Linked DNA regions of Cytobacillus luteolus. The protein of the gene in region 2 binds, or shares a complex with, the protein of the main gene of each other region. Links are inferred from orthologs where the notes say so. Each region holds a gene or a part of one and is shown on either strand. Other genes may lie near its edges.

The links.
Region 1: the proteins of accD (region 2) and accB are in contact, whole or in part, in a solved structure (PDB 8UXZ), measured with the Escherichia coli proteins. The link is inferred for Cytobacillus luteolus from one-to-one orthologs.

The regions. Positions count from the first base shown.
Region 1 is NZ_JAGGKM010000003.1:19,915-36,627, reverse strand. Bases 13,920-16,713 are described here. They hold accB (acetyl-CoA carboxylase biotin carboxyl carrier protein), read right to left. Parts: upstream 15,675-16,713; coding sequence 15,165-15,674; downstream 13,920-15,164. Other genes in these bases: J2Z26_RS08480 (methyl-accepting chemotaxis protein), read left to right, coding at 15,963-16,713; accC (acetyl-CoA carboxylase biotin carboxylase subunit), read right to left, coding at 13,920-15,152. Also shown: J2Z26_RS08560 (glycerophosphodiester phosphodiesterase), read right to left, coding at 174-893; J2Z26_RS08555 (YycC family protein), read left to right, coding at 954-1,109; sporulation transcription factor Spo0A, read right to left, coding at 1,202-2,005; SpoIVB peptidase, read right to left, coding at 2,264-3,553; DNA repair protein RecN, read right to left, coding at 3,684-5,405; ahrC (transcriptional regulator AhrC/ArgR), read right to left, coding at 5,439-5,888; J2Z26_RS08530 (TlyA family RNA methyltransferase), read right to left, coding at 6,218-7,063; dxs (1-deoxy-D-xylulose-5-phosphate synthase), read right to left, coding at 7,071-8,960; J2Z26_RS08520 (polyprenyl synthetase family protein), read right to left, coding at 9,205-10,101; J2Z26_RS08515 (exodeoxyribonuclease VII small subunit), read right to left, coding at 10,103-10,336; xseA (exodeoxyribonuclease VII large subunit), read right to left, coding at 10,329-11,684; bifunctional methylenetetrahydrofolate dehydrogenase/methenyltetrahydrofolate cyclohydrolase FolD, read right to left, coding at 11,704-12,570; transcription antitermination factor NusB, read right to left, coding at 12,846-13,235; J2Z26_RS08495 (Asp23/Gls24 family envelope stress response protein), read right to left, coding at 13,364-13,771; more of accC, read right to left, coding at 13,794-13,919. UniProt on the Escherichia coli protein: This protein is a component of the acetyl coenzyme A carboxylase complex; first, biotin carboxylase catalyzes the carboxylation of the carrier protein and then the transcarboxylase transfers the carboxyl group to form malonyl-CoA.
Region 2 is NZ_JAGGKM010000004.1:319,121-335,890, reverse strand. The notes cover bases 7,867-10,717. They hold accD (acetyl-CoA carboxylase, carboxyltransferase subunit beta), read left to right. Parts: upstream 7,867-8,785; coding sequence 8,786-9,649; downstream 9,650-10,717. Other genes in these bases: accA (acetyl-CoA carboxylase carboxyl transferase subunit alpha), read left to right, coding at 9,643-10,620; J2Z26_RS13655 (FadR/GntR family transcriptional regulator), read left to right, coding at 8,020-8,643; ystJ (NADP-dependent malic enzyme), read left to right, coding at 7,867-8,010. In the rest of the region: J2Z26_RS13695 (DRTGG domain-containing protein), read left to right, coding at 1-246; J2Z26_RS13690 (YtpI family protein), read right to left, coding at 307-606; J2Z26_RS13685 (DHH family phosphoesterase), read left to right, coding at 783-1,721; J2Z26_RS13680 (YtzJ family protein), read right to left, coding at 1,788-1,976; sporulation membrane protein YtrI, read right to left, coding at 2,107-2,649; sporulation membrane protein YtrH, read right to left, coding at 2,607-2,945; dnaE (DNA polymerase III subunit alpha), read left to right, coding at 3,143-6,532; more of ystJ, read left to right, coding at 6,772-7,866; pfkA (6-phosphofructokinase), read left to right, coding at 10,907-11,866; pyk (pyruvate kinase), read left to right, coding at 11,915-13,675; J2Z26_RS13630 (FxsA family protein), read left to right, coding at 13,800-14,192; sporulation integral membrane protein YtvI, read right to left, coding at 14,239-15,357; J2Z26_RS13620 (DUF441 domain-containing protein), read left to right, coding at 15,511-15,972; citZ (citrate synthase), read left to right, coding at 16,279-16,770.

The DNA.
Region 1 (16,713 bases), on a different replicon or contig from region 2:
CTTTTTATAGTGTCTTGGAAGGGTTCAAGGGGTTATTCGCTAGAATCCACTCGCTTTCCGCGGGCAGTCCGGGAGCCTCCTCGGCGCTCTGCGCCTGTGGGGTCTCCCGTTGACACGCTACTCCCGCAGGAGTCTCGTGGATTCTAGCGAATAACCTTAACACTGAATATAGTTTATCTAAGCACAGATATAGCTTTCTTAGGATCATCTGTTATAATTCCCTCGCATCCAAAGCTTGCAAACTTTTTCATCAATTCGATTTTATTAATAGTGAAAGGCCTTACGGCAATACCTAGGTCATGAGATAATTTCACTGTTTCCTCTTTTACAACAGGATGGTAAGGATGGATAGCTCCTGCTCCTAATGTAGCTGCGTATTCCCAAGGTTTATAAATCCCCTCCATATAAATAAGTGCTGTTTCAATTTCAGGAGCAAGCTGATGAAACTTAACCATACTGTAATGATTGAAAGATGAAATGATTACACGGTTAGATAAATTATATTTATAAATTAGTTCCAACACCTTTTCCTCAATGCCTTCATACTCCACTAATCCATTTTTTAATTCTACATTAAGAATCATATTATTATCAGTTGCCCAACTAAAAACCTCTTCTAATGAGGGAATTCTACAAACACCTAGTTTTTTAGAGAATTTATAGCTTGCATCAAATTTCTGTAATTGCTTATACGTATATTCTTTGACCCACCCTTTCCCATTTGTTGTCCTGTTTACTGTTTCATCATGAATGACAACAACGACACCGTCTTTACTTAATTGCACATCCAACTCAATCCCCTCTGCTCCGACTCTCAAAGCTTCCTTGAAGGCTTCCATCGTATTTTCAGGATGTGTAGAAGAAGCACCTCTATGGGCAAAAATCTTTGTCATAAGAATAACCTCCGTTTTTTTGATATACTTACTACATAGTAAATGTAGGAGGCTACCAAAATGCGACCATTACAAATATCCGCAGAAACAGCTCAGAGATTAGCAAAGGCATTAAATGTTCCACTTGAACAAATCATGCACATGCCACAGCATATTCTTATTCAGAAAATGATGGAGCTTGATAAAAAGGATGAGGCTTCAAAAAATAATGAATAAAAGAAAAAGCCCAATTAATCTTTTTTTGATTAATTGGGCTTTATTTTATTTAAAAATATAATTTCAATTAAAGTCTATTCGTCCTTACCCTCTCAAGAAGCCTTATGCTCTAAACGAAGCTTATCGGCTACCATTGCGATGAATTCGGAATTTGTAGGCTTTGCCTTTGTCATGCTCACTGTATAACCAAATAAAGAAGAAATCGAATCGATATTACCACGACTCCATGCTACTTCAATTGCATGACGAATTGCACGTTCAACACGGCTAGCTGTGGTATTGTATTTCTTCGCAATGTCAGGGTATAGAACTTTAGTAATAGAACCTAATAGTTCAATGTCATTATAAACCATTGAGATCGCTTCACGTAAATATAGGTAACCTTTAATATGAGCTGGTACTCCTATTTCATGAATAATGCTTGTTATGTTCGCATCCAAGTTTCTTGGCTTAGATTCAGCTGTAGACTGAATAGATGAAGTTCTGTAAGTTGAACCTGAACGTCTAACAATTGGTGCTGCATTTCCACTCACTTGTCGAATATGACTAGCAAGATTCTCCATATCAAACGGTTTTAGGATGAAATAAGATGCACCTAAATCAACCGCTTTTTTGGTAACATCCTCTTGACCAAAAGCAGTTAGCATAATGACATTTGGTTGTTTATCCTTTTTAATGTCACGTAATTTCTCTAATACCGCTAATCCGTCCAAATGAGGCATAATTATATCTAGAACCAGAACGTCTGGATCATTATCTTTTAGGATGTTTAAACATTCTTGACCATTATATGCTACACCAAGAATTTCCATATCATCTTGGCTAGAAATGTACTCCTCTAATAAACTTACAAGCTCGCGGTTGTCATCAACCACACACACCTTAATTTTTTTCACAATTCTTCCTCCTCGATTTCCTAAGTCCGAAATATTTTGTGTTATATATTTATTCTAAAGGAAGAATTCGACAATGCAATATAAAATCCTCTATTTTTTTAAAAAATTAGTAAAAAATCTAGAAAATCTATTTTTTTCTCCTATTTCCTCTGTTTTTCGACTAAATACGCCATTTGACAATTGAATCATTGTGATTTTGTCGAATTATCTTTACTTACCTATATTTTTAACATAATTCCAAAGAAAAAGCGAGCAAATTTAGCTCGCTTTTTGTCCATCTTTTTCATAAATATTGATCCCAGCCTCATTTAGCATCCATTCAATATGCACACCATAACCTGATGTTGGGTCATTAACAAAAACATGGGTTACTGCCCCGATGACTTTTCCATCCTGAATGATTGGACTTCCGCTCATTCCTTGAACAATCCCACCAGTTTTCGAAAGAAGTTTTTCATCTGTGATTTTGATAACCATCCCTTTAGTCGCAGGGAATTTTTGAGGTACTGTACTCATTATTTCAATGTCAAATTCTTCAACCTTATCGTTATCAACCACTGTCAAAATTTTTGCAGGGCCTTCTTTAATCTGATGTGATAAAGCGATTGGCATTGGTTTGTCCATAACTCCATTTTTAATTTCCTTTGAAAGAACACCAAAGATTCCAAATGGACTATTACGTGTAATTGTACCGATTACATCTTTTCCACCCGAAAAGCGCGCTAGTTTCTCTCCAGGATCTCCGTTACTACCTTTTTGAATAGATGTAACTGTGGAACGAACAATTTGTCCGTCTTGGACAACAATTGGTTTTTTGGTGTCCATATCAGAAATCACATGTCCTAATGCTCCGTATTTTTTTGATTCTGGGTGATAAAATGTCATTGTCCCTATTCCAGCCGCTGAGTCTCTAATATATAAACCGATACGATAGGCATGGTCATTCTTATCTTTAAGAGGTACTAATTTGGTTTCGAATTTTTCATTTTCTCTAGAAATGACTAAATTTAGGGGATTTCCTGTTTTACCTGCATCTTGTACAAACGGTGTAACATCACTCATTTTTTCAATTTTTGTACCGTTTATTTCTGTAATAATGTCTCCTACTTGAATACCTGCAATTTCTCCAGGAGATTTCTTACCATCTTGCGTTTCAATCTGGTGATGTCCAACCACAAGGACACCAACAGTATTCAGTTTTACTCCGATTGATTGACCACCTGGTATAACCTTAAAATCGGATAATACATTAACATCAACTTTTTTAATGGGAAGACCTGCTAATTCTAAAAGCATTTGTCCTCTTCCACTATCATGCGTATTTAGCGTAAGTGAGTCTGATTCCTTGTTTAGTGTCATCGAATCGCTATCGCTATTTAATGTGGCTGATACTGGTACTGAAAGATCGAATTTGCTATTCTGCCCTTCAAAAACCGTTAATTCTTTTGGTATTGCTATATATTCCTTTAAGGGCGTGCAAAATCCTAAAGCGACTAGTGAAACAAGGAGAAATGTACCTATAAGTTTTCTCATTCTGTCTCTATTCAATCCACTTCACTCTCCTCGCTCCTAAATCCCACACCAAAATTTCTTTGGCTACATTCTTTAATTTGACCCTAGAACGGAACAATTATAACCGAAATGAGGTTAAAAAAAGCTACCCTTTTTGGATAGCATTTCAATTTTGTTTTATTTTCGTTGCAAAACCAAGGAGTTCCTTGGCATGTTCCTTTGTCAAATCTGTAATTTCTACTCCTGAAATCATACGACCAATTTCTTTTATTTTTTCTTCCTCATTTAATGGTGTAACTGAGGTTTTTGTTCTCCCATCTTCTGATTGTTTTGCAATAAATAGATGGGTATCAGCCATTGCAGCAACTTGTGGAAGATGTGAGATACACAACACCTGTGAGTCAATAGAAACACGATGTATCTTCTCGGCGATTGATTGTGCAACCCTTCCACTTACACCTGTATCAACCTCATCAAAAATAATCGAGGTGATTCCTTGATGCTTAGAAAAAATACTCTTCATCGCTAGCATAATTCTCGATAATTCTCCACCAGAAGCAACCTTCGCCAAGGGCTTCATCGGTTCACCAGGGTTTGTTGAAATATAAAATTCTATCTCATCATTCCCATTTAAGGTGTACTTTACATTTTCCCCATCTAAGAGTGGGTCCTCATAGGAACCTTTTACCTGTTTGAAGTAAATATCAAAAACAGTTTTTTCCATGTATAGTTCACGAAGTTCTCGATGGATGGCCTGGATTAATTCAACTGCAAACTTCTTACGAATGGATGTAAGATTTTTAGCTTCTAGACTTAGATCATCGGTTACGGAGGTTAGATCTTTTTTAATGTTATCTACGTGATGATCTCTATTTTGGATTTTCTCGATTTCTTCCTCTATTTTTGCAGCATACTCTATAATATCTCCAACCGTCTGTCCATATTTTTTCTTTAAATGACCAATTTCATTCAATCTACTTTCAATTAAATCTAATTTATTTGGATCAAATTCCAAAGCATCTAACTGTTGACGGATTTTATATAGTGTTTCTTCAAGTAGGTAGTAACTATTGGAGATAGTTTCATGTATTTCTTTTAATGAATCATTAATTTCAGAAATATCTTCTGTGTGACCCATAGCATGTCCCAACCAGTCTAGGCCTTTTTGATCCCCGCTTAGTGCTTCGTAGCTTTTATTGAGCCCTTCAAAAATAGACTCAAAATTAGAGATATTCTTCCTCTCTTGAAGAAGTTGAATGTCTTCATCGATTACTAAATTCGCCTTCTCTATTTCTTTATGCTGAAACAGTAAAAGGTCTAAGCGATGAGCCATTTCCTGCTCATTCTCACTTAATTCCTTTAGTTTTCGTTTAAGTTCGGTATATTGCTTATAGATGTCTCTATATTCTGTTAAAGCCTCATCAACCACTTCTCCCCCGTACTGATCAAGCAAAGAAAGGTGTAGTTCCGAATTCATAAGCTCTTGATGCTCATGCTGTCCGTGAATATCCATTAATGTTCTGCCAACTTCACGAAGAATGGAAATAGTCACTAACTTTCCGTTGATTCTACAGACACTTTTTCCATTACTCAAAATATCTCTTCGTAAAACAACCATACCTTCTGTGGCATCAATGCCAAATTCTTTAACTTTATCATAACAAGGATGAACATCTTCTAATAAAAAAAGCCCTTCAATCTCTGCTTTATTCTCACCGTACCTAACAAATTCTGCAGATCCACGACCACCAACGAGTAGATGAATGGCATCGATGATAATGGACTTACCAGCACCAGTTTCTCCTGATAAAACTGTTAAGCCTTTTTCAAATGAAATAGAGAGTGATTCTATAATTGCGAAATTTTTTATTGATAATTCAGCTAACATATAATCTCACCTTAGACTTTATTTTTAAATCGTTTACAGCATGTCTAAGAAGCGTTTTGAAATAATTTCAGTATCTTCTGGCGTTCTACAGATAATAAGGATTGTATCATCTCCGCAAATTGTTCCTAAAATGTCATCCCAGTCTAGATTATCAATTAGGGCACCAATTGCATTTGCATTACCAGGCATTGTTTTCATAACCAACATATGACCAGCACTGTCTATTCTAATGAATGCATCCATAAGTGACCTTTTAAGCTTCTGTAGCGGATTAAACCGTTGGTCTGCTGGTAGGCTATACTTGTATCTTCCGTCCAACATAGGTATTTTAACAAGGTGAAGTTCCTTTATATCTCTTGATACGGTTGCTTGGGTTACATTAAAGCCACCATTTTTTAAGATATCCACTAGTTCGTCCTGTGTTTCGATATCATTGTTTGCAATGATTTCTCTAATCTTAATATGTCTTTGACCTTTATTCATTTTCTCACCTCACCATTATTCAAAAATGTTGTATGTTTATACCTGTTATGTTATATGAAATTTGAAAAAAAGTACATTTTTTTCGGTATTTTTTCCTATTTTTGTCGAAGTATGTTGTCTAAATAGGGATAGTAAAACTTGCCTGTTGATTTCCGCTGAAGGACCTCGCTTTCCGAGGGCGGTCCGTGAGCCTCCTCGGCGATTTGCGCCTGTGGGGTCTCACTTTGACGCGCTACTCCCGCAGGAGTCTCGTACCTTCAGGGGAAATCAACATAGTATTAAAGTTACCTAAAGTATTAAATAGAAAAAAAAGAGAATAACGATAAACGTCATTCTCCTGTTGTTTCTTTATTTGCTTTTAATGTTGCATGGGCTTCGGCAACTATGGTTTCTACTGATTTTTTTAGTTGTTTTTCTCCAGTTTCCTTGTGTCCAGTCCAGTGTAGATGTAGAAGGAATTCGATGTTACCATCGCCACCGGTTATTGGTGAGAAGGACGCATTTTTACAATCATAGCCCTGTCCAATTGAGAAATCGATGATCGTTGAGAGTACTTGTTCGTGTACTTTTGCATCTCGTACGATTCCTTTTTTTCCGACTTGCTCTCTGCCTGCTTCGAATTGGGGTTTTACGAGAGCAACTACATCACTGTCAGCTACTAAAAGTGTTTTTAAAACTGGTAAAATTAGTTTCAAGGAAATAAAGGAAACATCAATTGAAGCAAATTGTGGCATTCCTTTACTTAAGTCGGCCGGTGTGACATATCGAAAGTTTGTCCTTTCCATTACAACCACACGCTCATCCTGACGAAGTTTCCAAGCCAACTGATTATATCCTACATCTACTGCATAAGACATTAATGCACCATTTTGGAGGGCGCAATCCGTAAAACCTCCCGTAGATGAACCAATATCCAATAGGATTTTGTTTGAAATATCGAGAGAAAACTCCTTCAAGGCCTTTTCAAGCTTTAACCCTCCCCTACTAACATAGGGAATGACATTTCCTTTTACCGTAAGCTGGATATCTATTTCTACTTTTTCTCCTGGCTTATCTAACCTAACCTCGTTTGAATAAACAAGCCCTGCCATAATGGTACGTTTTGCTTTTTCACGCGTTTCAATTAATCCACGCTCAACCAGAAGTACATCAAGTCGTTCTTTTTTAGTACCCATTCTTTTTTCAAGCCCTCTTTTGTTTTATAGGTGTTATTTTACGGATTCGATTGATAACTTCTTCAGTCGTTAATCCAATCTCTTCTAACAGAGCATTCACGCTACCATGTTCAATAAATTTATCGGGAATACCCATTCTATCTATTACAGACTGATAGTGATGATCGTGGGCAAATTCTAATACCGCACTACCAAACCCACCTTGTAATACTGCTTCTTCAAGTGTTAAAACTGGAATGTTCTGAGCAAAGATCTCATGAAGCATAGTCTCATCCATTGGTTTGATGAATCTTGCATTTATCACTTTTACTGAAAAGTCTTCCTTTTCAAGTTGTTCAGCAGCCTCTAGCGCCATCGGAATGGTTGTACCAAAGGTAAGAATAATTGCATCTTCACCCTCTTTTACTACTTCCCATGAGCCGATTGGAATTGTTTTTAGCTCATCGTCCATTTTAACACCTAGTCCATTACCTCTTGCATAACGAAGTGCAATAGGACCATCATCATACTTTAATGCTGTATAAACTAAATGTTGACCCTCATTTTCGTCCTTTGGCATCATAAGAACCATATTAGGAATATGACGCATAAACGCAATATCAAACACACCTTGATGTGTTTCTCCATCTGCACCTACCAGCCCGGAACGGTCTATTCCGATAAAAACATTTAAGTTTTGCCTACAAATATCGTGAACAACTTGATCGTATGCACGTTGTAAGAATGTTGAATATATCGCTAAAAAAGGCTTCATATTTTGGGTTGCTAGTCCAGCTGCCATTGTGGTTGCATGTTGTTCGGCAATCCCTACGTCAAACATTCGGTCCGGGAATTCCTGAGCAAATTTTTCGAGCTTTGAACCAACAGGCATTGCAGGAGTTACAGCAACTATTCGTTCGTCCTCTCTAGCTACCTTTCTGACTGTTTCACTTACTAAAGCACTCCATGCTGGAGCTGTAGTAGTTGATTTAACGAAGTCCCCTGTCTCAATTTTATAAGGACCCGTACCGTGCCAAGTCCCAATCGTATCAGATTCAGCAGGGTGATAGCCTTTACCCTTCTTTGTTATAACATGTAAAAGCACTGGACCTTTTGTCTTTTTAGCATATTGAAGGTTACTAAATAAGTCTTCAAAGTTATGTCCATCAACTGGTCCTAAGTAAGTAAAGCCGAGTTCTTCAAAGAATACACCTGAAACTAGTAGATACTTGAGGCTATCCTTCACACGTTCAGCTGTTGTCGCAAGCTTTCCACCAACCGCTGGTATTTTTTTAAGTAGCATCTCTAGTTCATCTTTAACCCAATGGTATTTCCCTGCAGTACGTAAGCGACCTAATACTGAATGTAGTGCACCAACATTCGGTGCAATTGACATTTCATTATCATTTAAGATAACAATCATATCTTTCTTTTCATGTCCAATATGATTTAATGCTTCTAGTGCCATCCCGCCTGTTAATGCACCATCGCCGATAATTGGAATAACAAATTCCTTGGATTTCTTCAGATCTCTTGCAACCGCCATTCCCATTGCTGCAGATAAAGAAGTTGAACTATGGCCTGTTTCCCAAACATCATGCTCACTTTCAATACGCTTTGGAAACCCACATAATCCTTTATATTGTCTTAATGTATCAAATTCACAGGCTCTACCTGTAAGAATCTTATGAACATACGATTGATGACCAACATCCCAAAGAAACTTGTCTTTTGGACTCTCAAACTCCTTATGTAGTGCAATTGTTAATTCAACTACACCTAAATTAGGACCTATATGCCCTCCAGTAGCTGAAAGCTTCTCAATTAAAAATTGACGGATCTCAGAGCTAAGCTTTTCTAGCTGCTCATTGTTCATACTTTTTAGGAATTGAGGGCTTTTTATTGATGAAAGATCCAAATAGACCACTCACTTTCATTTAATTTCATTGTAATTTCCAATTAATTGAATCGATTTTAGTTCATTTTAATATAACTTTTTCTAATTGTAAAAATAGCCGTTAACACCTGCGTGATAACGGCAATTCTAAGTATATTGACATCAATCTGTTTTCACTATTTAAATAAAGATAATAGTTGCCGTATACTAATAGAATTTACCACTATGAGTATACCATAAACATTTTCTTGCCTCAATTTAATCCTTAATGATTACGTGTAGCAATCAAATCGCAAATCTTTAAAAGCTTATCTGTATTTTCTAACTCTATGCTAGCTAATATGTTTTTTGCTTCATCAATATGAAATGTTAACTTATCCTTCGCGCCTTCCATTGTAAGTAGAGATGGATAGGTACTTTTTTCATTAAGCTGATCACTGCCAACACGTTTACCTATATTCTCCTCAGTACCTTCAATATCAAGAATGTCATCTCTAATTTGAAAAGCTAGCCCAATGTGATAAGCAAAGCTTTCTAATTTTTGAATTTGGTCATTTCTTGCCTTTGAAAGAATAGCACCAGCAATTACACTAAACGCTAGCATCTTCCCTGTTTTATGGATATGGATATACTCTAACTCTTCTAAGCTTAAGTTCTTCCCTTCTCCCTCCATATCAGCAATTTGACCGCCTACCATCCCTTCAGGCCCTGCTGCCTTTGCTAGGTTAGTAATAAGGTCTAGCTTCATTTGTGGTGTAACCTCTGAATGATCCATATCTGATATCAGTTGAAAACTGTATGTAAGCAGTCCATCTCCCGCTAATATTGCATTTGCTTCTCCAAATACCTTATGATTTGTCGGTTTTCCCCTTCTTAAATCATCATCGTCCATACTTGGTAAATCATCATGGATAAGAGAATAGGTATGAATCATTTCAATTGCACAGGCAACAGGTAAGCCAATTTCGAAACAATTTTTGAAACTATCAAGGGTAGCAAATAATAATAATGGTCTTATTCTCTTACCCCCAGCTTTTAGTGAATACATCATCGCTTCTTTTAATACTTCTGGTGAATGCAAGCGTTCAATCATAACAGGAAGACTTGCTTCAATCATCTCTTTATTTTGAGCAAGGAACTTTTCAAAATCTGATGTGGTCACTCTATTCATCCCCCTGAATAGTGAAGGGCTCTAGCTTTCCATCTTCGCGTAAAATTTGATCCATTTGTTTCTCAACGTTTTGAAGCTTATCATGACACAGCTTTGATAATTTCATTCCTTCTTGAAAGTAACTAATCGCTTTTTCAAGAGGAACATCGCCTTCTTCTAATCGTTCTACAATCTCTTCTAACTTTTCCATGGCATCTTCAAATGTCATTTGTTTTTCTTCAGTCATGTAATGTCCTCTCCTCTACACCAACAACTTTACAATCAATTTTACCATCCTGTAACTGTACGCTTAAAGACTCCCCAGCTTTTACACCCTTCACACTCTTCACCAGTGCTTCCTGCTGATCATATACCAGACTGTAGCCTCGTTCCATTATCTTCAAAGGACTTAATGCCTCTAATTTTGAAAGGGTAGAAGAAAACATAAATTGTTTTTGATTTACAATTTGTTTCACTTCTTTTTGCAATATTTTCTTAACCTGCAAGAAACGTTCATTTGCCTTTTTGATTTGCTCCTCAGGGTGATTATGTTCAAGTCGAACGGATAACCGTTCAAATTTCTCCTGGTTTCTTTCTAAGTTTCTCGTTCCCGCTCTTTCTAATCGTTCGTATAGGCGGTCAAGCTGTTGTTCCTTTTGTACATAAAGATTTTTTGGATGCCTGAAAGCATAGGAATTTTGTAATTTATTAAACCGTTCTTGTTCATAGCCAATTGTGGACTTAAGTGCTCTAATTAAACGTGTTTTCCTTGATAAAAGCTTATCCGCTAAATCTACCATATGTGGTACTGCAAGCTCAGCAGCTGCAGTCGGGGTTGGTGCACGTAAATCCGCCACAAAATCTGCTATTGTAAAATCAGTCTCGTGTCCGACAGCTGATATTACTGGAACTTCGGATTTAAAAATTTCCCTGGCAACGACTTCTTCATTAAATGCCCACAGTTCTTCTATAGATCCTCCACCTCTACCAACGATTAAAACGTCTAAGTAACCTAAGTTATTTGCTGTAGAAATGGCATTAGCAATAGAAGAAGGAGCGTTTTGTCCTTGAACTAAAGCAGGGAGGATAATCACTTTCCCGATTGGATAACGCCTCTTTATGGTAGTTAAAATATCTCGTATAGCTGCACCTGTTGGCGAAGTAATGACTCCAATATATGTTGGGAATTTTGGGATTGGTTTTTTATAATCTGAATGAAATAGACCTTCTTGTTCTAGCTGTTTTTTTAGCTGTTCGAAGGCTAAGTATAAATTACCAATCCCATCAGGTTGCATCTCTTTTACATAAATTTGATAATTTCCATTACTTTCAAAAACAGAAATTTCTCCCCTAATTAGCACCTTCATGCCATCCTCAGGTGTGAATTTCATGTTACGGTTTTGGCCAGAAAACATGACTGCTTGTATTCTGGCATTTTGGTCCTTTATCGTAAAATACATATGCCCACGACTGTGGGCCTTAAAGTTCGAAATTTCCCCCTTCACTAATACATCCTGAAGGTGTGGATCAACATCAAATTTACGTTTTATGTATTTGGTTAAAGCTGTAACGGTTAGGTACCTAACTTCACTCATAAAAAAACCCCTTGAGAGCCTATATATTACTCATTTGCTCTGAACTTGTTTTTGCTGATAAAATTGTATTGTAAAGTAGCATTGTAATTGTCATTGGACCAACCCCACCTGGGACAGGTGTAATGTACCCGGCAACATGACTTGCATCTTCAAATAACACATCGCCAACAAGTTTTCCTGTATCGAGACGATTAACGCCTACATCAATTACCACTGCACCTTCTTTTATATATTCACCATCGATAAAGTGGGCTTTACCTACTGCTACAATAAGAATATCCGCTTGTTTTGTGATTTCTTTGAGATTCGTTGTTCTTGAATGACAATAAGTAACAGTAGCATTTTCCTTTAAGAAAAGTTGTCCTACTGGCTTACCAACTATATTACTTCTACCAATAACGACCACATGTTTTCCAGCAATCGGTATTTGTTTTGATTTAACCATTTCTACAATTCCAAATGGTGTACAAGGTAGAAACGCGTCTTGACCTGTCATCATTCTGCCTACATTTATTGGGTGAAATCCATCTACATCTTTATTAGGTGAAATATGCTCGATAACAGCCAATTCATTAATGTGTTTTGGTAAAGGTAATTGTACAAGAATTCCGTGCACTTCTGGATCATTGTTCAGCTTTGTTATTTCGTTTAGTAAATTCGTTTCAGTCATGGTTTCTGGAAATTCGAGTAATGTGGAATGTATTCCTGTGTCATTACAAGCTTTTTGTTTTGCTGTAACATATGATCTAGATGCGGGGTTATCTCCTACTAAAATTACAGTTAATCCTGGTATGATTCCTGTTTCTTTTAAACGTAGTACGTCTTCTGAAATTCTACCTCTTATTTCTGCTGCAACCTCTTTACCACTAATAATTTGAGCTGTCATCTGAATCTCTCCCTATATGTATTGTATTTTTTATATAAAAACTTACAAAGACAGATGAAACTAGACTAACTAAACAAATCTTTATATTGCACTCTTAATAAAGTCCGTTGATTTCCGGTCCAGGCACTTGCTTTCCGCGGGGAGGAAGTCGAGCCTCCTCAACCTTCGGTCTGCGGGGTCTCGACCTTTCCTCTACTTCCCGCAGGAGTCAAGTGCCTTCCCCTCCAATCAACTTAGAGCCTGAAATTTAAACAACAAACCATACGAAAGAGCATTTATAATGTTTCTTTTACTTTTGATAAGATACTATTAATAAAGCGACTTGAACTGTCATCCCCAAATGTTTTTGCTAGTTCGATTGCTTCGTCCATGCTTACGTTTACTGGTATTTCCTCGATATATTTCATTTCAAAAATGGCCATGCGGAGTAAGGAACGATCTACATTAGCTACGCGCTCTAGTGTCCATTTCTCCAAGTTAGCACGTAGTATGGTATCTATCTCTTCTTTGTTTTCAACTACCCCTAAAACAAGCTGCTCTAGAAAAGGATCGCTTTCTTCCCCTTCCATTAACACATTTGTGATAACTTCTCTTGGGTCATTGTCACTTAAATCTATTTGAAATAGAGCCTGTAGTGCTCTTTCTCTTGCTGTACGTCGTTTCATTTACTCTTTTCTCCTTTATGTACGAAGTTTGTCGACTATTCCACTTTAGATAATAGCATATTTTTCTTTTATAATAAAATAGGGGTCAACGCAAAATGCGCAGACCCCCATAGGTTAATAAATTTTGTTTACATTTCTTGTTCGTATTGCTGCTCTTGCTTTTGGTTTTCAAACAATACACCAACAACATGAATATTAACTTCGTCGATTTCTAGTGCCGTCATATTTAACAGTGCTTGACGAATATTATCTTGAACCTTTTGAGCAACGTTAGGAATAGAAATCCCAAACTTCATTGCACAGAAAACATCAATTGTAATACCGTTATCTGTTAAATCTACTTTTACACCTTTACCGTGATTCTTCTTACCAAGTCTTTCAGCTACACCAGATGCAAAATTTCCTCTCATCTGTGCTACGCCATCTACTTCAGAAGCTGCAATTCCTGCGATAACTTCAATCACTTCTGGTGCAATTTCAACTTTACCTAAGCTATTGTTACCTTGATTCATTTCTAACACGTTATTCTCTGACATAACTAGCACCTCCAGTAATAGTTTATGACTTCATTACCTCATATAATTCAAGAAACTTTGTATTAAAGTGACCATCTACAAACTTTTCATGATTTAGTAGCTTTAAATGAAACGGGATTGTCGTGTGAACACCAGGACCTTCAATGACAAATTCACTTAATGCACGCTTCATTCTAGCAATTGCTTCTTCTCTAGTTGCACCGTATGTAATTAATTTTGCAACCATCGAATCGTAAAATGGTGGAATCACATAGCCTGGATATACTGCTGAATCAACACGAACTCCTAATCCACCAGGAGGTAAGTACATTTCAATTTTTCCAGGTGAAGGCATGAAATTCTTTTCAGGATTCTCTGCATTTATCCTACACTCAATCGACCAACCAGTAAAGGTTACATCTTCTTGCGTAATAGATAACTTTTCATTAGAAGCCACTTTAATTTGTTCCTTAATTAGGTCAACGCCCGTAACCATCTCTGTTACAGGGTGTTCTACTTGAATACGAGTGTTCATCTCCATGAAGTAGAATTTATTTGCATTGTGATCGTAAATAAACTCAACTGTTCCAGCACCAGAATAATTAACTGCTGCTGCTGCCTTAACAGCAGCTTCTCCCATTTTTTCTCTTGTCGTAGCATCAAGAGCTGGAGATGGAGTTTCCTCAACCAACTTTTGTAATCGGCGTTGAATGGAGCAATCACGTTCACCTAAGTGTATCACATTTCCGAAATTATCTGCTAATACTTGTATTTCAACATGACGGAAATCCTGTATGTACTTTTCAATATATACACCTGGATTTCCAAATGCAGTGGCTGCTTCTTGTTGAGTTATATTGATTCCTTTTACTAACTCTTCCTCTGTTTTAGCAACGCGGATCCCTTTTCCACCGCCACCTGCAGTTGCCTTAATGATGACAGGATAACCCATCTCGTTAGCCAAAGCAATTGCTTCATCTGTATCCTTAATAATCCCTTGTGAACCTGGAACAATCGGTACACCCGCTTGCTTCATCGTTTCACGAGCTACGTCTTTTGTCCCCATTTTTGAAATAGCTTCAGGACTAGGCCCAACAAATGTAATATTACATTCACGACAAAGCTCCGCAAAGTCTGCATTTTCAGCCAAAAATCCATAACCCGGATGAATAGCTTCACTTTCAGTAAGCTTTGCTACACTAATGATATTCGTAACATTTAGATAGCTATCTTTTGAGGCAGTAGGCCCGATACAATAGGCTTCATCTGCAAGTTGGACATGAAGGGCTTCACGATCTGCTTCAGAAAAAACAGCAACTGTTTCTATACCTAATTCTTTGCACGCTCGAATAATCCTAACGGCAATTTCTCCTCTGTTTGCAATTAACAATTTTTTAATCATAGCAGTCTCCCTTTATTCAGGTTTAACTAGGAATAGTGGTTGTCCGTACTCTACTAATTGTCCATTTTTCACTAAAATCTCAACTATTTCTCCATTAACTTCCGCTTCAATTTCATTGAAAAGTTTCATAGCTTCCACAATACAAACAACTTTATTCGTATTTACGCGGTCTCCAACCTTAACATAGTTTTCGGTATCAGGTGATGGAGCTGCATAAAAAGTTCCTACCATTGGTGAAGTTATTTTATGTAAGTTTTCTGTTGATGCTGCTTCTACCGATTTTGGAGCCTCTGCTTGTACAGCTACAGGTGCTGCCACAGCAGTAGGTGCTTGTTGAACAGTTTCCTGAACAGCTGCTGGAGCTTGTTGTACTTCTTGATTTACATGTTTCATTACTGACCCAGTATTGTCGTTATGTTTTTTCATTTTAATTTTTGAGCCATCATGTTCGAAAGTAAACTCATCAATAGAAGATTGGTCTACAAGTTTAATTAGTTCGCGTATTTCTTGAATTTTAAGCATCCATTACACTCCTTAGTTCATATCGATCCATCTTACTTTAAGAATACCATATTTTAAAATTAAATGTTAGTATTAGTACCACCTACTAATATGATACGATACTATCTTCAATGAATTCAATAGCAATATGTTAGTCTAGTTGAATTTACCTAAAATTTATTAAGTAATTTGGAAACGCTTTCCTATTTCAATCATATTTCAACATTTTTTGTAAAAAAAAGAAGGATTGTTTACAAATTAGTCGAAATTATCCATCAATAATTAATTTGTATTGTGGAGGAGTGTTTCATGTTTTCTCTTGAAAAAATGAAAATAGAGGATTTAATTCGTAAAAATGGGCTAGTTGTTAAAGCAACCTTCGTATCTGTTATTCTAGCTGCCATTGTTGATATTGCATTAGGAAAAGAACTTGCTCTCATTTTATCTATTATTATTGGAGGATTTATCGGAGTTTCAGTAGTTGCTTTTCTGCATTACACAAATCGTTTTATAACAGCCATTCCGTACATCGCCATTTTGTTTGTAGCAACTGTCATCTTTACAATTATGCAAAGTAGTATCTCGCCAACAGCTTATTTTCTCGTTTATTTTATTTTAGCTACGTCTGCCATTTACATGAAGCGCTCTACTCTCTTTCTTGGAGCTGGTTTGGGGTTACTAATATTAACTGTTTTTACCTATTTGCATCATTCTGAACTAGTGTTAGAAACAAAAAATTATGGAACCATCTATCTCCTATTTTTACTAGTAACAATTCTACTATCCTTTCAATTAAAAATGGCTGACCAGTTGTCTAAAAATATCTTGTTAGCTCAGTCAAAGACTGAGGAAATGCTTGTTAATGACTTAGAAAGAAGGAAGCAACTAGAGGATCATACTGCGATTATCTCTACAACCATTAAACAAGTGAGTAATCAAAGTAAGGAAAGTTACTTTGCATCTGAGAAAATGGACACTGCTATTTCTGAAATCGCATCAGGCGTACAAAATCAAACAAGCACAATTTATGACATTACAAACTCATTAGAGCACGCTAATC
Region 2 (16,770 bases):
GGTGTTTTTACAACGATTGTAACTGAAGCAGCCAATAGGGTATTACGCTCCTATAAAAAAGGAGACTTAGTAATTGAAAACATAACCATTTATTTTATAAAGCCCGTTCAAATTGACAGTATGATTGATATTAAGCCAAAGGTTCTAGAGGTTGGTAGGAAATTTGGTAAGGTAGACGTTGAGGTATATAATGAAGGTGTTGTTGTAGGTAAGGCCTTAATGATGGTTCAAATTATTGATCGCTAAGGGGCTCATATAATAAACGTAACAAAAAAAGGGACTTTCTCCGTCCCTTTTTTCTATGCATTATTTAGCTTGGTTTGCTTCTTCAATCGCTAATGGTAAATAGTATTTGTAAGCTCGATAGCCAGCCCATATACTTCCCCCACCTACAAGTAAGAACACAATTCCTACAACAGTAGAAACCGTCGAGGTATGAAGGAAAAACTGGTTAATTGCAAAGAATAACACAAATAATCCTAAAGCAATGCTTGACTTCGCTGATACCCAGCGCTTTTCAACCGGACGCTTTGTACGGAAATATTTAGCTTTATAGAAGATATAAAAAGATAAAGAGAATATAATTAGTATAACAAAAATAGGCATTTTCAAAATCCTCCTTGATAGTACAACCTATCCTTATTTTACATACAAATTCGCTATAATTCCACCCACAATAATTTGACAGCTTTTTGAACAAAATTTATTACACGATGCTATTTTCTTATTTTATAATAAAGAAAGGTAAATAGTTGAAAAAAAGGTTCTAAAAGGAGCGTAAAATGAAAGATAAAATTTTAGAGGCTATTAAGCAATTTGATACAATTATTATTCATCGTCATGTGCGCCCGGACCCTGATGCATATGGTTCGCAGGGTGGGTTAGCAGAGATGCTAAAAGCATCCTATCCTGATAAGAATGTTCTTATAGCAGGAGAAAATGAAGACTCACTAGCATTTTTAAACAAAATGGATACTATTTCGGATGAAGAGTACGAAGGTGCTTTAGTAATTGTGTGTGATACAGCTAATCAAGAACGAATTTGTGATCAACGCTATGGCTTAGGGGAGTTATTAATTAAAATTGACCATCATCCAAATGACGATCAATACGGAGATGTAATTTGGGTAGATACGAATGCAAGTTCATCGAGTGAAATGATCTATGAGCTATATTTACATGGAAAACAACAAGGTCTTCACTTAAATACAAATGCAGCAAGATTAATATATGCTGGTATCGTAGGTGATACGGGCAGGTTTCTATTTCCAAGTACAAATCCTAAAACGTTCAAATATGCAGGAGAATTAGTTGAATATAACTTTTTATTTTCAGTTTTATATGAAAATCTATATAGTACTAAACCGAATGTAGCTTCCTTAAGTGGTTATATTTTGCAGAATTTCACCCTTACTCCAACAGGTGTGGCATCAGTCATAATTAAGGATGAAATGCTAAAAAAATATAATGTCAAACCAACAGAAGCTTCTCAACTGGTAAGTATCTTAGGAAATATTGAGGGAATTAAGGCATGGGTCTTTTTTGTAGAAGAGGAAGATCAAATCAGAGTAAGATTACGCTCAAAAGGGCCTGTTATAAATCAAGTGGCTAGGCGATATAATGGTGGGGGACATCCTTTAGCGGCAGGAGCTTCAATTTATTCATGGGATGAAGCGGAGCAAGTCGTGAGAGACTTAGAAGAAATCTGTAGTAACGATTAAAAAGTCGCCCTTTTAGCGACTTTTTCTATAAAAAATATGGATAAATGTACTTATGAGGTCTGTTTATTACTTAACCTTTTCAGGAATAAACCATGATCCTACATTTGTAATATCTTCGTGAACTTGCAGATTGAGAGCTTGAATCTCCTTTTTTAAAAGGGTAGCAATCTCGAATGATTCGGCATAAGCAGAATAACCCGCTTTAATTAGGTCAAGCTTTTCCTGTACAATTTTCCGGCGGTTTAAAATTTTCATGACTCATCTCCCCCTATAGTTTATTCTAGAACATTCGTGACATAAGCCTTTGTTAGTTCTATTCTATACATTAGGGGTGAGAAATGCCAGTAATTTTTAGAAAATTTCAACAAATGTTCACAAAAAACAATTAGATTAAATCAATTTTTAGTAATATCTCCATTGTGGTATCGAAGTAAATGGTATAAACTTGAAGGCGATAATTTTTGTCATCAATTTCATATACCTTATTTTCTATAGTTTGTCGTAATAGCTCTTTATTTCGTGAGACAGTTTCAATGTCTTTCGCAATAAGATGATTAAGGTCTTTTTTTACTGCTGTTTTTAATTGATGGATGGTTAGGCCGGCAAGCTCAATTTTCCTTGTGTCCAAAAATTCAATGTCAATTTCTTGGATTTTAAGCTTACTTTTATTTTGTTCATTTAACTTTTCATAGTCCTCTAGAAGTAATTTTTTTTGATCTTTTAAATCATCTATAGTAGCGATCTGTTCCTCCAAAAGTTGGATTTGCTTTTCCTGTAGGACTCCATACATATACAAAAATACGAACCAGCTTATCAATGCACCCATGAAAACTCCTGCGAAAAAACGTTGCCATCCTGGTTTTTTGTAATAAGGTGGTATTCTCATTATGATACATGCTCCTGGGTGAACCACTGTATAATCATCCAACCTGTTTGTGCTCCACCCATCGCTGAAATGATTAAAAGGCTTTGTTTGAAAATATCCTTCGTTTGTCCTTCAAGAATTCCTCGCTCGAAACTGTTAAATGCATCAAAGGTTCCACCAATGGCAGCAACTAACGCCCAGATTTTTAATTTACCCGCAAATTTAAAAATATAAGTCAACGGGGCATCCCCTGATAAAAAAGCTCCAATTCCACCAATTAGCGCTCCTCCTAATAAAACACCAAGCGCGATAAAATAGCTCTGAATAAAGGCTGGAATAAAACCATCATTGAGATCCAACAAAACCATCTCCTTAAAACAGAATAAACGAAAAAACAAATGTTAGTTATATATATGGACAATCATGACTAGTTATGTTTATCTCTGGATGAACTAAAGAAATAAAACCAAGTTCATATTTATTTGTCACTTAATTTCATTAGTTCTATAATTGATATAAATATTTAATAATATTTTTTAAAAAGGTGGGGTAGCTAGTGTCCTTTGTACATCTTCAAGTTAGAAGTGCGTATAGTTTGTTAAATAGTCCGTCCAAAATAGAAGACCTTGTAAGTAAAGCAAAGGCACTTGGTTATAAGGCAATCGCGTTAACGGATGAAAATGTGATGTACGGAGCAGTCCCTTTTTTTAAGGAGTGTAAAAAACAAAACATCAAACCAATTATCGGGTTAACAGTATCCATTATTGGTGATCAATTGGATAGTGAAGAAACCAACACGTCAGCTTTTCCTCTGGTATTGCTTGCTATTAATAGTGCAGGGTACCAAAACCTCTTGAAAATTAGTAGTATAGTTCAATCAAAATCAAAAGCAGGTATGCCTAAGAAGTGGTTACCCTATTATAGTAAAGGCTTATTAGCCATTTCACCTGGACTAGTAGGTGAAATTGAACAATCCATCTTAAAGGATAATGTTGATGTAGCGAAAAGAGTGATAAATACATATAAGAATATCTTTGGTTTAGAAAATTTCTATTTATCAATTCAGGACCATGGTTTAAACGAACAGCAAATGTTAAATAAAAGTCTAATGGAACTCTCTAAGGAGTTAATGGTAAAGCCTGTAGCAACAAATGATGTCTATTATTTAAATAAAGAAGACTCTTTTGCACATGAGTGTCTCATAGCAATTAAGAATGGTAATAAACTATCAGATGATGATCGAATCAAACTACCTAGTGACCAATATTACATGAAACCTATATCAAATATGGTAGAGTTATTTCGGAATTTCCCAGAAATACTCGAAGAAACATTGAATATTTCTAACAGATGTAATGTAGAGATAGAGTTAGGGAAAACAGCATTACCAAAATATCCTACTCCTATGAATGAATGCTCGAATGATTACCTAGAAAAGGTTTGTACAGAGGGGCTAAGGGTAAGGTTCGGAGAAGAAATTAAAACGAATTATCTTGAGAGACTTACATATGAACTAGATGTTATTAAATCTATGAAGTTTAGTGATTACTTTTTAATTGTATGGGATTTTATGAAGTTTGCACATTCAAATGGGATATTAACTGGACCTGGTAGAGGTTCTGCAGCAGGGTCACTAGTTGCGTATGTTCTTAATATTACAGATGTCGATCCTATAAAGTATCAGTTACTATTTGAACGGTTTTTAAACCCAGAGAGAATCTCCATGCCTGATATTGATATTGATTTTCCAGACAATCGACGAGATGAAGTAATAGCCTACGTTGCTCAAAAATACGGTCAACTACACGTTGCTCAAATTATTACCTTTGGAACTTTAGCAGCTCGGGCGGTACTTAGAGATGTTGGACGGGTTATGGGGATTCCACCGAAGGAAGCAGATTATATATCAAAACAAATTCCATCAAGTTTAGGTATAACACTTAAACAGGCGATTAAAGAATCAAACTCTTTACGCGAGTATATAAGTAGCTCTGAACTTGGTAAAAGACTATATGAGACTGCCATAAAACTAGAAGGTCTTCCTAGACATACGTCCACACATGCTGCAGGAGTTGTTATTAGTGAAGAACCTCTTACTAACTTGGTGCCAGTTCAAGAAGGACATAACGAAACCTATCTTACTCAATATTCAATGGACATTCTTGAGGAATTAGGACTGTTAAAAATGGATTTCCTCGGCTTGCGTAACTTAACGATTTTGGATAATATTCTATCCTACATTCGAAAAGAAACAGGGAAAAGGATCCAATTAAACAACATACCTTTCAATGACGCTAAGACATATGAACTATTGAGTAGCGGGGATACTACTGGGATTTTCCAATTGGAATCAGGAGGTATGAGAAAAGTTCTTGAAAATCTTGAGCCGACTAACATAGAAGACATTGTGGCTGTAAATGCACTCTATCGTCCTGGTCCAATGGAAAATATTCCAACTTATATAGAACGAAAACATGGTCGTGAACAGATTGTCTATCCGCATGAAGACTTGAAAGAAATATTAAAAACGACTTTTGGTGTAATTGTTTATCAGGAACAAATCATGCAAATCGCAGCTACTATGGCTGGTTTTTCATTAGGTGAAGCTGACCTTTTACGAAGGGCTGTTAGTAAAAAGAAGAAAGAAGTTCTTGATGAAGAAAGGGAACACTTTGTAAAGGGCTGCTTAAATAAGGGGTATACTCTTGAAACATCCCATTCAACCTATGATTTAATTGTCCGTTTTGCAAATTACGGATTTAACAGGAGTCATGCAGTTGCATACAGTATCATTTCCTATCAATTAGCCTATTTAAAAGCAAACTACCCACTCTATTTTACTGCAGCATTACTTACAAGTGTGATAGGAAATGAAGATAAGATTTTTCAGTACAGTAGAGAAGCAAAACAAAAAGGTATAAAACTATTACCTCCATCTATTAATAGCAGTAGTTTTCCTTTTACAGTGGAAAAAGGTTACATCAGGTTTAGTTTAGCAGCTATAAAAGGAGTAGGAGTTGCTGCACTAAGAGAAATACTTCAGGTGAGAAAGCAGAAAAGATATAGTGATCTTTTTGATTTTTGTATGAGGACTTCAACAAAAAACGTAAATAGAAAAACACTTGAAATGCTAATCTCTTCAGGAACTTTTGATGAATTTGGGGAGGACCGCGCAACGTTATTAGCGTCATTAGATTTAGCAATAGAACATGCAGAATTAGTTCGGCCAAGTGAAGATGGGCAATTCGACCTATTTATGAATGATGAATTTAATTTAAAGCCTAAATATATTAAAGTTGATCCATTTTCTCCGGAAACTAAACTGAAGTTTGAAAAAGAAGCACTTGGATTCTATTTATCAAGTCATCCGACTACCCCATACGAACCACTATTCAAAAAGATGCTTGCCAAACCTATTGTGGAGCTAGCTCCATCTAAGTTCGATACATCTGTGAAGCTAGGAGTTTATATAACAAATGAACGAACCATTCGTACAAAAAAAGGGGAAGTAATGGCATTCTTAACACTTAGTGATGAATCAGGAGAGATTGAAGCGGTTACTTTCCCAACTATTTATCGAAAGTTTTCTACCAAACTACAAAAAGGTACAGTAGTGTTAGTTGAAGGGAAAATCGAGTTAAGGGACCAAAGGCAGCAGTTAATCGTAAAAAATGTAGTATCTATTGAAGAACTAAAGTCAATGAAAGAAGAATCGTCCTCCTTGTATCTTAAAATTGAACCAATTCATAAAGAAGGATCTACTATACAAAATATACACGCGATTTTAAAAAAGTACCATGGTTCAACACCAGTCATCATCTATTATGTGGATGAGAAGAAAACATATAAGCTACAAAAGGATAGTTGGATAAATAGTAGTGAAGAGTGCCTTAATAGGTTAAAGGAATTAGTAGGAGAAAAAAATGTTGTATTAAAAAAACATTAATCTTTACATAAAACAAAATTATGTTATATTGTAAAGGTATCAGTGTGGTCTGACCACTTTTGGAATTTTTATTTTATGGCTAGTATTTATACAATGATGTAATTTACCTTTTTTAAAATTAGGTTGTGTTAAAGCCTAGTGTAAGTTGACCCACTTGTTGATTTCTGCGGAAAGCGAATGCCTGCAGCAGAAATCAACAGGTTGTTTTACATAGCCTAAAACTATGAGGAGTGAAAATAATGACCCTACGTGAAGAAGCATTACATATGCACCTAGTAAATAAAGGGAAGTTAGAATCAAAATCAAAAGTTCCTGTTAGAAATGCAAAGGATTTAAGTTTAGCCTACTCACCTGGAGTGGCCGAGCCTTGTAAAGCAATCTATGATGATAAAAATAAGGTTTATGATTATACAATGAAAGGTAATATGGTAGCCGTTGTTTCTGATGGAACTGCCGTATTAGGCCTTGGCAACATAGGACCAGAGGCAGCTCTTCCGGTTATGGAAGGTAAAGCAGTGTTGTTTAAGAGCTTTGCTGGTGTTGATGCATTTCCTATCTGTCTAAATACTACAGACATAGATAAAATTGTCGAAACTGTAAAATTACTAGAACCAACATTTGGTGGAGTGAATTTAGAAGATATTGCTGCACCTAATTGTTTTGTTGTTGAAGAACGATTAAAGAAAGAAACAAATATCCCAATCTTCCACGATGATCAACATGGTACTGCAATCGTTACAGTTGCTGGACTAGTGAATGCATTAAAATTAGTTGATAAAAAGATGTCTGAAATTAAAGTAGTAGCAAACGGTGCTGGTGCAGCAGGAATCGCTATTATCAAGCTTTTATATCGTTATGGTGTAAGAGATATTATTATGTGTGATACTAAAGGAGCTATCTACGAAGGCAGACCGTACGGAATGAATTCAGTTAAAGAAGAAGTAGCTAAATATACAAACAATGCACGAGCAGAAGGTTCGCTGCAAGATGTAATAAAGGATGCAGACGTATTTATCGGGGTTTCTGTGGAAGGAGCACTTACTGCAGAAATGGTTTCAAGTATGAATTCGGATCCAGTTATTTTTGCAATGGCTAATCCAAACCCTGAAATTATGCCAGAAGAAGCAAAGGCTGCAGGTGCTAAAGTTGTGGGGACAGGTCGTTCAGATTTTCCAAACCAAGTAAACAATGTTTTAGCGTTCCCGGGTATTTTTAGAGGTGCACTCGATGTTCGTGCAACTCATATTAATGAACAGATGAAAATTGCTGCTGTTGAAGCAATTGCGAGCTTAGTCTCTGAGGAAGAGTTAAGTCCGGATTATGTTATTCCTGCCCCATTCGATGCTCGTGTTGCCCCGGCAGTAGCTGCAGGAGTAGCAAGAGCTGCAATGGAAACAGGAGTTGCAAGAATAGTAGTGGACCCTGAAGATGTGGCAGAAAAAACACGTAAATTATCTATTATAGGTAAAGGCGAGTGATTCAAGAAGGTGACCTCTTCAAATTCGAAGGTATATATTGAAATATTAAAACAAATACGTTCTATCATTGTGGCAGACGGACTTGTTGCCGGAGATAAAATTCCGTCCGAACGAGAGCTATCCGAACGCTTAAAGGCTGGAAGATCTTCTGTACGAGAAGCATTACGTTCTCTGGAACTCCTAGGTATTATTGAGACAAGAAGAGGAGAAGGCACTTTTATAAAAAATTTTGGAGACCACCAGCTTGTTCAAATATTAGGCACGTATATATTAGAAGATGTAAAAGTTAAAAAAGATTTAATTGAAACAAAGTATTTAATTGAACGTGATAGTATTGTTTTAGCCTGCGAGAGAATGAGCGAGAAGCAATTACAAAGTCTTAGTGAACTTATTAATACGACAGAATTTACACGTCATGAGTTTTTTAGCGGAGTGGTAAAGGGAATTAATAACAGTTTATTTCTACGACTTTGGCAAGTGATTAGTGAGTATTTCCTAGTGCTACAAGTCCAAGACCCTACTAAAAATAATAAATCACTCTATCAAGAACTACTTGATGCTTTTTCTTCAAAAAATGTGGAAAAAGCATTACATATCTATGAAAAGCTCGCAATTAAAGAAATTGTCGAATAACGTATGACATGTTTCAACAAAATGTTTGGGCTTGTTTCGTTACAGTAATAGAGAGAGGGAACTAAAGAAAGATTGCTTTGTTCTATTATCTCTATATAGTCCGTAAACTGTAGGGTTGCTATTAAGTAAGGGAGGTTTATGCTTGTTAAAAGATATATTTGTAAAGAAGAAAAAGTATGCTTCTATTCCATCTGAACAGGCAAAGCAAGATGTACCTGAAGGAATAATGACAAAATGTCCAAACTGCAAGAAGATCATGTATACTAAAGAATTAAATAAAAATTTGCGAGTGTGTATGAATTGTGACCATCATCATATGATGAATTCACATGACAGACTCCAAAGTTTACTAGATGAAGGTTCATTCATGGAATATGATAGAGAATTGCTCTCTCAAAATCCATTAGGATTTCCTGATTACCTTGAGAAACTTGAAAAAGATAGAAAAAAAGCTAGAATTAATGAGGCTGTTGTAACTGGTGAAGGTAAAATAAACGGTAACAAAACGGTTATTGCCATTATGGATTCAAGTTTTAGAATGGGGAGTATGGGTTCAGTAGTAGGAGAGAAAATTACGAGAGCCATTGAAAAAGCATCAGAATTAGGTGTGCCTTTTATTATCTTTACAGCCTCAGGCGGAGCGAGAATGCAGGAAGGCGTTTTAAGTTTAATGCAGATGGCAAAAACAAGTTCAGCGTTAAAAATGCATAGTGATAAGGGTGGATTAATCATTTCAGTTATGACTCACCCAACAACAGGTGGAGTTTCTGCTAGTTTTGCCTCTTTAGGAGATTACAATTTTGCAGAACCTGGTGCTTTAATAGGATTTGCAGGTAGAAGAATTATTGAACAAACGATTCGTGAAGATCTACCTTCTGATTTCCAAACTGCGGAGTTTCTTCTTAAGCATGGACAATTGGATGCAGTTGTTCATCGTCAGGATTTGAAAGAAACACTTGCTAATGTACTAGATATACACCAACCTGGAGGTGAGTTGAATTGGTAGGAGAATTGGAATTTGAACGTCCGGTTATAGAATTAAGGAAAAAAATCTCAGAGTTAAGAGAGTTTACGAAAAATACAGATGTAGATTTAACGGATGAGTTAGAGAAGCTAGAAGGTAGACTAGCAAAATTAGAAAACGAGATTTATGGAAACATGAAGCCGTGGGACAGAGTTCAAATAGCACGACATCCAGAACGTCCTACCTCTCTCGACTATATTAAGCGACTGTTTACGAATTTTTTAGAATGTCATGGGGACCGCTACTATGGAGATGATGAAGCAATTGTTAGTGGAATTGCAAAGTATCATGGTCTTCCTGTTACAATAATTGGTCACCAACGTGGGAAAGACACGAAGGAAAACATTCGTCGCAATTTTGGAATGCCTCACCCAGAGGGGTATCGTAAGGCTCTTCGTTTAATGAAACAAGCGGAAAAGTTTAACCGCCCTATCATTTGTTTTATTGACACTAAGGGTGCATATCCTGGGAAGGCAGCAGAAGAGCGTGGTCAAAGTGAAGCGATAGCAAAAAATCTATTTGAAATGGCCGGTCTAACCGTTCCAGTTGTATGCATTGTAATAGGTGAAGGTGGAAGTGGTGGAGCTTTAGCGTTAGGAGTTGGGAATCATATACATATGCTAGAGAATTCCACTTATTCTGTTATTTCTCCAGAAGGTGCAGCTGCATTACTTTGGAAAGATGCTAGTTTAGCAAAGAAAGCAGCAGAGACGATGAAAATTACAGCTCCAGATTTAAAAGAGCTTGGAGTAATTGATGAAATTATCCCTGAGGTTAAAGGTGGAGCTCATAAGGATGTTGAAACACAAACTGCACATATTGACCGTGTATTGAGAGAGTCACTTTCATTATTAACTAAAATGGGGAAGGTTGAATTAGTTAAACATCGTTATGAAAAGTTTAAATCGATTGGTGAATTTCAGAGTACGAATGATTATATAGGTGTACAGTAATATTGCCAAGAACGTGCGATTCCATTATCGGGGCACGTTCTTTTGGTTTTGATACTTAAGAATATTATCTTTCATTAAAGAAACAATAAATAAGTATAAAAACATTCTCAACTACTCTTCACTTTATTGTTGTAAATTTGACACATAGTTTTCTATGTATTCATTTATCACTCTATTGTCTTCAATAATTCTTCATGGTATGTTAAACAATGAATAGTAGCAACGCACTCATGTGAATGCATATAGGAATGTTACATATCGAACTAAATTAACCTGAGGTGAGACTATGAAAAAAATTGGTGTACTAACTAGTGGTGGAGATTCGCCAGGAATGAATGCAGCAATTAGGGCTGTTGTTCGTAAAGCAATTTTTCATAACATTGAAGTATACGGTGTATACCAGGGGTATCAAGGATTAATAAACGGTCAAATTAAAAAGCTTGAACTTGGTTCCGTAGGTGATATAATCCATCGTGGTGGTACTATGCTATATACATCCCGATCTGAAGAGTTTAAAACAGCAGAGGGCAGGCAAAAAGGAATTGAACAACTAAAAAGCCTTGGCATAGAAGGACTAGTTGTAATTGGTGGAGACGGTTCTTATCGTGGCGCAAAAAAACTAACAGAACATGGATTTCCATGTGTTGGTGTACCTGGAACAATTGATAATGATATTCCAGGAACTGACTTTACGATTGGTTTTGATACTGCGCTTAATACAGTAATTGATGCAATTGATAAAATTCGCGACACGGCTACATCTCATGAGCGTACATATGTTATTGAAGTTATGGGTCGACATGCTGGGGATATTGCACTTTGGTCAGGTTTGGCAGGAGGTGCTGAAACAATTCTTATCCCTGAAGCTGATTATGATATGAATGATGTAGTTTCTCGTTTAAAAAGAGGACATGATAGAGGTAAGAAACATAGTATAATTATTGTTGCTGAAGGTGTTGGAAGTGGAGTAGACTTTGCCAAAGAGTTAACCGAAGCAACTCAATTAGAGACGAGAGTCAGTGTGCTTGGCTATATTCAACGTGGTGGTTCACCTACTGCATTTGACCGTGTTCTAGCTAGCCGTTTAGGTGCTCGAGCTGTAGAGTTATTAATAGAAGGTAAAGGTGGACGCTCTGTAGGTATCGAGAATAATAAGCTGGTTGACTATGATATTCTAGAAATTCTTGAAAGACCACATAAGATTGAGGAAAATATGTATCAATTATCAAAAGAATTGTCTATTTAGAATGGGTGTGGAATCGTTTCCACAATTGATAGAGGAGGTAGTTCAAAAATGAGAAAAACTAAAATTGTATGTACAATAGGTCCCGCGAGTGAAAGTGTAGAGATGCTTACAAAGTTAATTGAGGCGGGTTTAAATGTAGCCAGACTTAACTTCTCACATGGTGACTATGAAGAGCACGGGGCGAGAATAAAAAACATTCGAGAGGCTTCAGAAAAAACAGGTAAAACGGTTGCTATACTTCTTGATACCAAAGGTCCAGAGATTCGTACTCATACTATGGAAAATGGGGCAATTGAATTAAAAGAAGGCTCAACAATTATTGTTTCCATGACCGAAACAGTAGGAACGCTTGAAAAATTTTCAATTACATACCCTGGTTTAATAGAAGATGTGAATATTGGCTCAAAAATTTTATTGGATGATGGATTAATTGGTCTAGAGGTTCTTTCAATTGACCACCAAAATCAAGAGATTACGACGAAAATACTAAACACCGGAACCCTTAAAAATAAAAAGGGTGTCAATGTTCCAGGGGTGCAGGTAAAACTACCAGGCATTACTGAAAAAGATACAAATGATATTATCTTTGGGATTGAACAAGGTGTGGATTTTATTGCAGCTTCGTTCGTACGACGTGCTTCAGATGTACTTGAAATTCGTGATCTTCTAGAAAAGCATAATGCCTCAACTATTGAAATTATTCCTAAGATTGAGAATCAAGAAGGTGTTGACAATATTGATGAAATTCTTGAGGTGTCTGACGGTTTAATGGTCGCTCGTGGTGACTTAGGAGTAGAGATACCAGCTGAAGAAGTACCATTAGTACAAAAGGAGTTAATCAAGAAATGTAACGCCTTAGGTAAACCTGTAATTACTGCAACTCAAATGTTAGATTCAATGCAACGTAATCCTAGACCTACACGTGCAGAAGCAAGTGACGTGGCTAACGCTATCTTTGATGGGACAGATGCAATTATGCTTTCTGGAGAAACAGCGGCTGGAAATTACCCTCAAGAAGCTGTTCAAACAATGCATAATATCGCATCACGTGCTGAAACAGCATTACAATATCGTGAAATGCTTTCTACTCGTAGTAAGCAAAGTGGAATTACAATTACAGATGCAATTGGTCAATCTGTGGCACATACTGCTTTAAATCTAGATGTTTCTGCAATCATAACACCTACTGAAAGTGGTCATACTGCTAAAATGATTTCAAAATATAGACCTAAGGCACCTATCATCGCTGTTACAACTAGTCCATCAGCATCTAGAAGATTAGCACTTGCATGGGGAGTATATCCACAAGCTGGAAGCATAGCAACATCAACAGATGAGATGTTAGATATTGCTGTTCAAGAAGGGATACAATCTGGTATCATTACACCAGGGGACTTAGTTGTGATAACTGCCGGAGTACCAGTCGGTGAAACGGGCACAACTAACCTTATGAAAATTCATGTGGTTGGTGATGTGATCGTGAAGGGACAAGGAATTGGTAGAAAAACAGCGTATGGCAAAGCTATCATTGTTAAGTCTGGTGAGGAAGCTAATCGCAAAATGGAAGATGGAGCGATCCTTGTTACTGTTGGAACAGACCGTGATATGATGCAAGCACTTGAAAAAGCCTCTGCTCTGATTACAGAAGAGGGTGGGCTAACAAGCCATGCTGCAGTTGTAGGACTTAGTTTAGGTATACCAGTAATTGTAGGTGTAGAAAATGCTACAACACTTATAAAGGACGGGCAAGATATTACTGTAGACGCGTCACGTGGCGTGATTTACGATGGTCATGCTAGTGTGCTTTAATTTAAATAAATGAACGTTAATGTTTAAAGAGAAGGGATGATCTTTCCTTCTCTTTTTGTTTTTCTAAGCATATAATAGTGGGACAAGAATAATTTTGTTATAAAGAGATTCGGGGGTTAAGACAATGTTTCGTATACTTTTTGCACTGATTATAATTGTTCCGGCATTAGAAATTGGATTACTTGTGTTCTCTGGAAATACAATTGGGGTATGGCCAACCATTCTATTAATAATCGCCACTGGTGTAATAGGAGCATGGTTAGCAAAAAAACAAGGAATAGAAGTTCTAAAAAAGGCACAGGAGGACATATCCTACGGATACCCACCAGCCAATGCTATTATGGATGGTATTTGTATTTTAATAGGAGGAACACTACTATTAACTCCCGGTTTTATAACAGATGCATTAGGATTTTTTCTGTTGTTACCACCTACTAGAAATACCATAAAGCCATTGATTGGAAGGATTATTCAAAGAATGATAAATAACGGTCAGTTTACCATTATTAGAAGATAACATATGAAGAAAAGAGGGGAAGCTCAATGAGTCATCCCCTCTTTTTTTATGCAGATTTATTGTTGATAATAAAGCTCCATAAGTCCCTAAATACCCCAGCAGTACTGAGGGTTTTTATGATTACAAGTAAAACTGGGCCGATAATTAAACCTAGAAATCCAAATAATTTAAAGCCAACGAATAAGGAAATGAGTGTTGCTAATGGGTCTAACCCAATACTTGAAGATAAAATTTTAGGCTCCATAATTTGTCTTTGGACAATGACGATTACATAAAGAACGCCCAACCCTAAGGCTAAATGTACATCTCCACTTAATGCAGAATAGATGATCCAAGGTACAAAGACTAGCCCTGTTCCTAAGTATGGTAACACATCAACTATACCGATTAATAAAGCAATGGTGATTGCGTAATCTACTCGTAAGACAAGTAATCCAATTAAGACAATAACCGTAGTAATAGAAATCAATGTAGCTTGTGCTTTAATAAATCCAAATAAGGCTTTTTGTAGATCAACAAAAACGGTTTTGCCTGACGTACGAGCCTTTACTGGAAGTATTTTTCTTCCGATACCTACTAGACGATCCCAATCCTTACTGATAAAAAACGTAGCTAATAAAGAAAAAATTAGTACTGTTGCAGCGTTTGGAAGCCAACCTAAGAAGTTAGGAATATTTTGTAAGATTGTTTGAATAAATTGCCCAACATTTGTGGCAACTGTTGTCCCGACATTTTGAATATTTTCAATGATGGTATTTTGCTGCCCGCTTTCCAAATTATTAAATAGATTAGTAAGCTGATTATACATAGGAATTACCTGAGCGGTAATTATTTCTTCTATATATACTACTAGCTTCTCAAAATGGGAAGGAACTACATTAGCTAAATAGTTTGCACCTGAAATAATCTCAGCAATCAATAAGGTTAATAAACCTGCAACTATAGCAAAGACCAGTATAAGTGCTATAAAAACAGCTAAGGTTCTAGGCATTTTCCCTTTGTATTGAAGAAAATTAACCAATGGATTAATAATAAAAGCAATAACAAGCGCAATAATAAAAGGATAAGTAACAGTTGATAATAAATATATTGTGATGAGACCAATTACAACGATTGCAAGAACCAACAGGAATCGTAATACACTATATAAATGCTGGATAGTCAAATAGAAAACCTCCTGTCTTAGGGTAATATCCTTATTTTACATTCTTATATAATTTATGGAAAGTACAAACCCTTAATTAGTGACTTATATCATGGTAGAAAATATTTTTATATGGTACGATATAGTAGTTGTAAAATAGGAAGGATGAGTAACTTGTTTAATCAAGCTACCTTATTTTTGCTTGTCTTGTTAGCAATAGGTGTGGTCGGGAAAAACCAATCACTAATAATAGCAGTAGCGGTACTTCTGGTATTAAAGTGGACTGGATTGGATTCTAAATTTTTTCCGCATATCCAAGGTAAAGGCATAAATTGGGGGATTACACTAATTACTCTAGCTGTTTTAGTACCAATTGCGACTGGAGAAATAGGTTTTAAACAACTTGGTGATGCAGTGAAATCACCATATGCTTGGATAGCACTAGCATCTGGTATTGCCGTGGCATTGATTGCTAAAGGAGGAATTCATCTCCTTGCAGATGATCCACACATTACCACTGCTCTTGTATTTGGAACTATTATTGCAGTAGCTTTATTTAAAGGGGTTGCAGTAGGGCCCTTAATCGGTGCTGGAATAGCCTACTTAGCAATGAGGCTTTATAATTTTTTCACATAATATTTTTGTGTTATAATATTTATGGTCTTACTATACCTGTTGTGATTCACAAAAATCTGATAATTAGGTATAATAATAGATAAGATTGCATCCTTCCTACATAGAGCATTTATATGCAATTTTATCCTATACTAGATGTCACCTACTTTTTTGTGGTGTACACTTAATGGACGCTTGTAATTGTAAGCATTTACTTTTTAAAAAATGAAGTTATGTAATGTGTTATATTGAACAAGCGCTCACTTGGATAAAGTCCAAATCAATACTGGGGTAATGGGGAGATTTTTAAAAAAAGGAGAGGTTTTTATGACAGCAACACGCGGTCTAGAAGGGATTGTAGCAACTACATCTTCTATCAGTTCTATTATCGATGATACCCTAACTTATGTTGGGTATAACATTGATGACCTTGCAGATAATGCAAGTTTCGAAGAAGTTATTTACTTATTATGGCACCGTAAATTACCAACTCAAAATGAGCTTGCAGAATTAAAGCAACAACTAGCCGAAAATGCAAGTTTACCACAAGAAGTATTAAATCATTTTAAAACTTACCCAATCGACAAAGTCCATCCAATGGCAGCACTTCGCTCAGCTGTGTCTTTATTAGGTTTATATGATGAAGAGGCAGACAATATGGACGAGGCTTCAAATTATCAAAAAGCGATCCGCCTACAAGCAAAGATTCCATCACTAGTGACTGCTTTTTCACGAGTGAGAAAAGGCTTAGAGCCAATCGCACCACGTACAGATTTAGGCTTTGCTGCTAATTTCATATATATGTTAACTGGCCAAGAG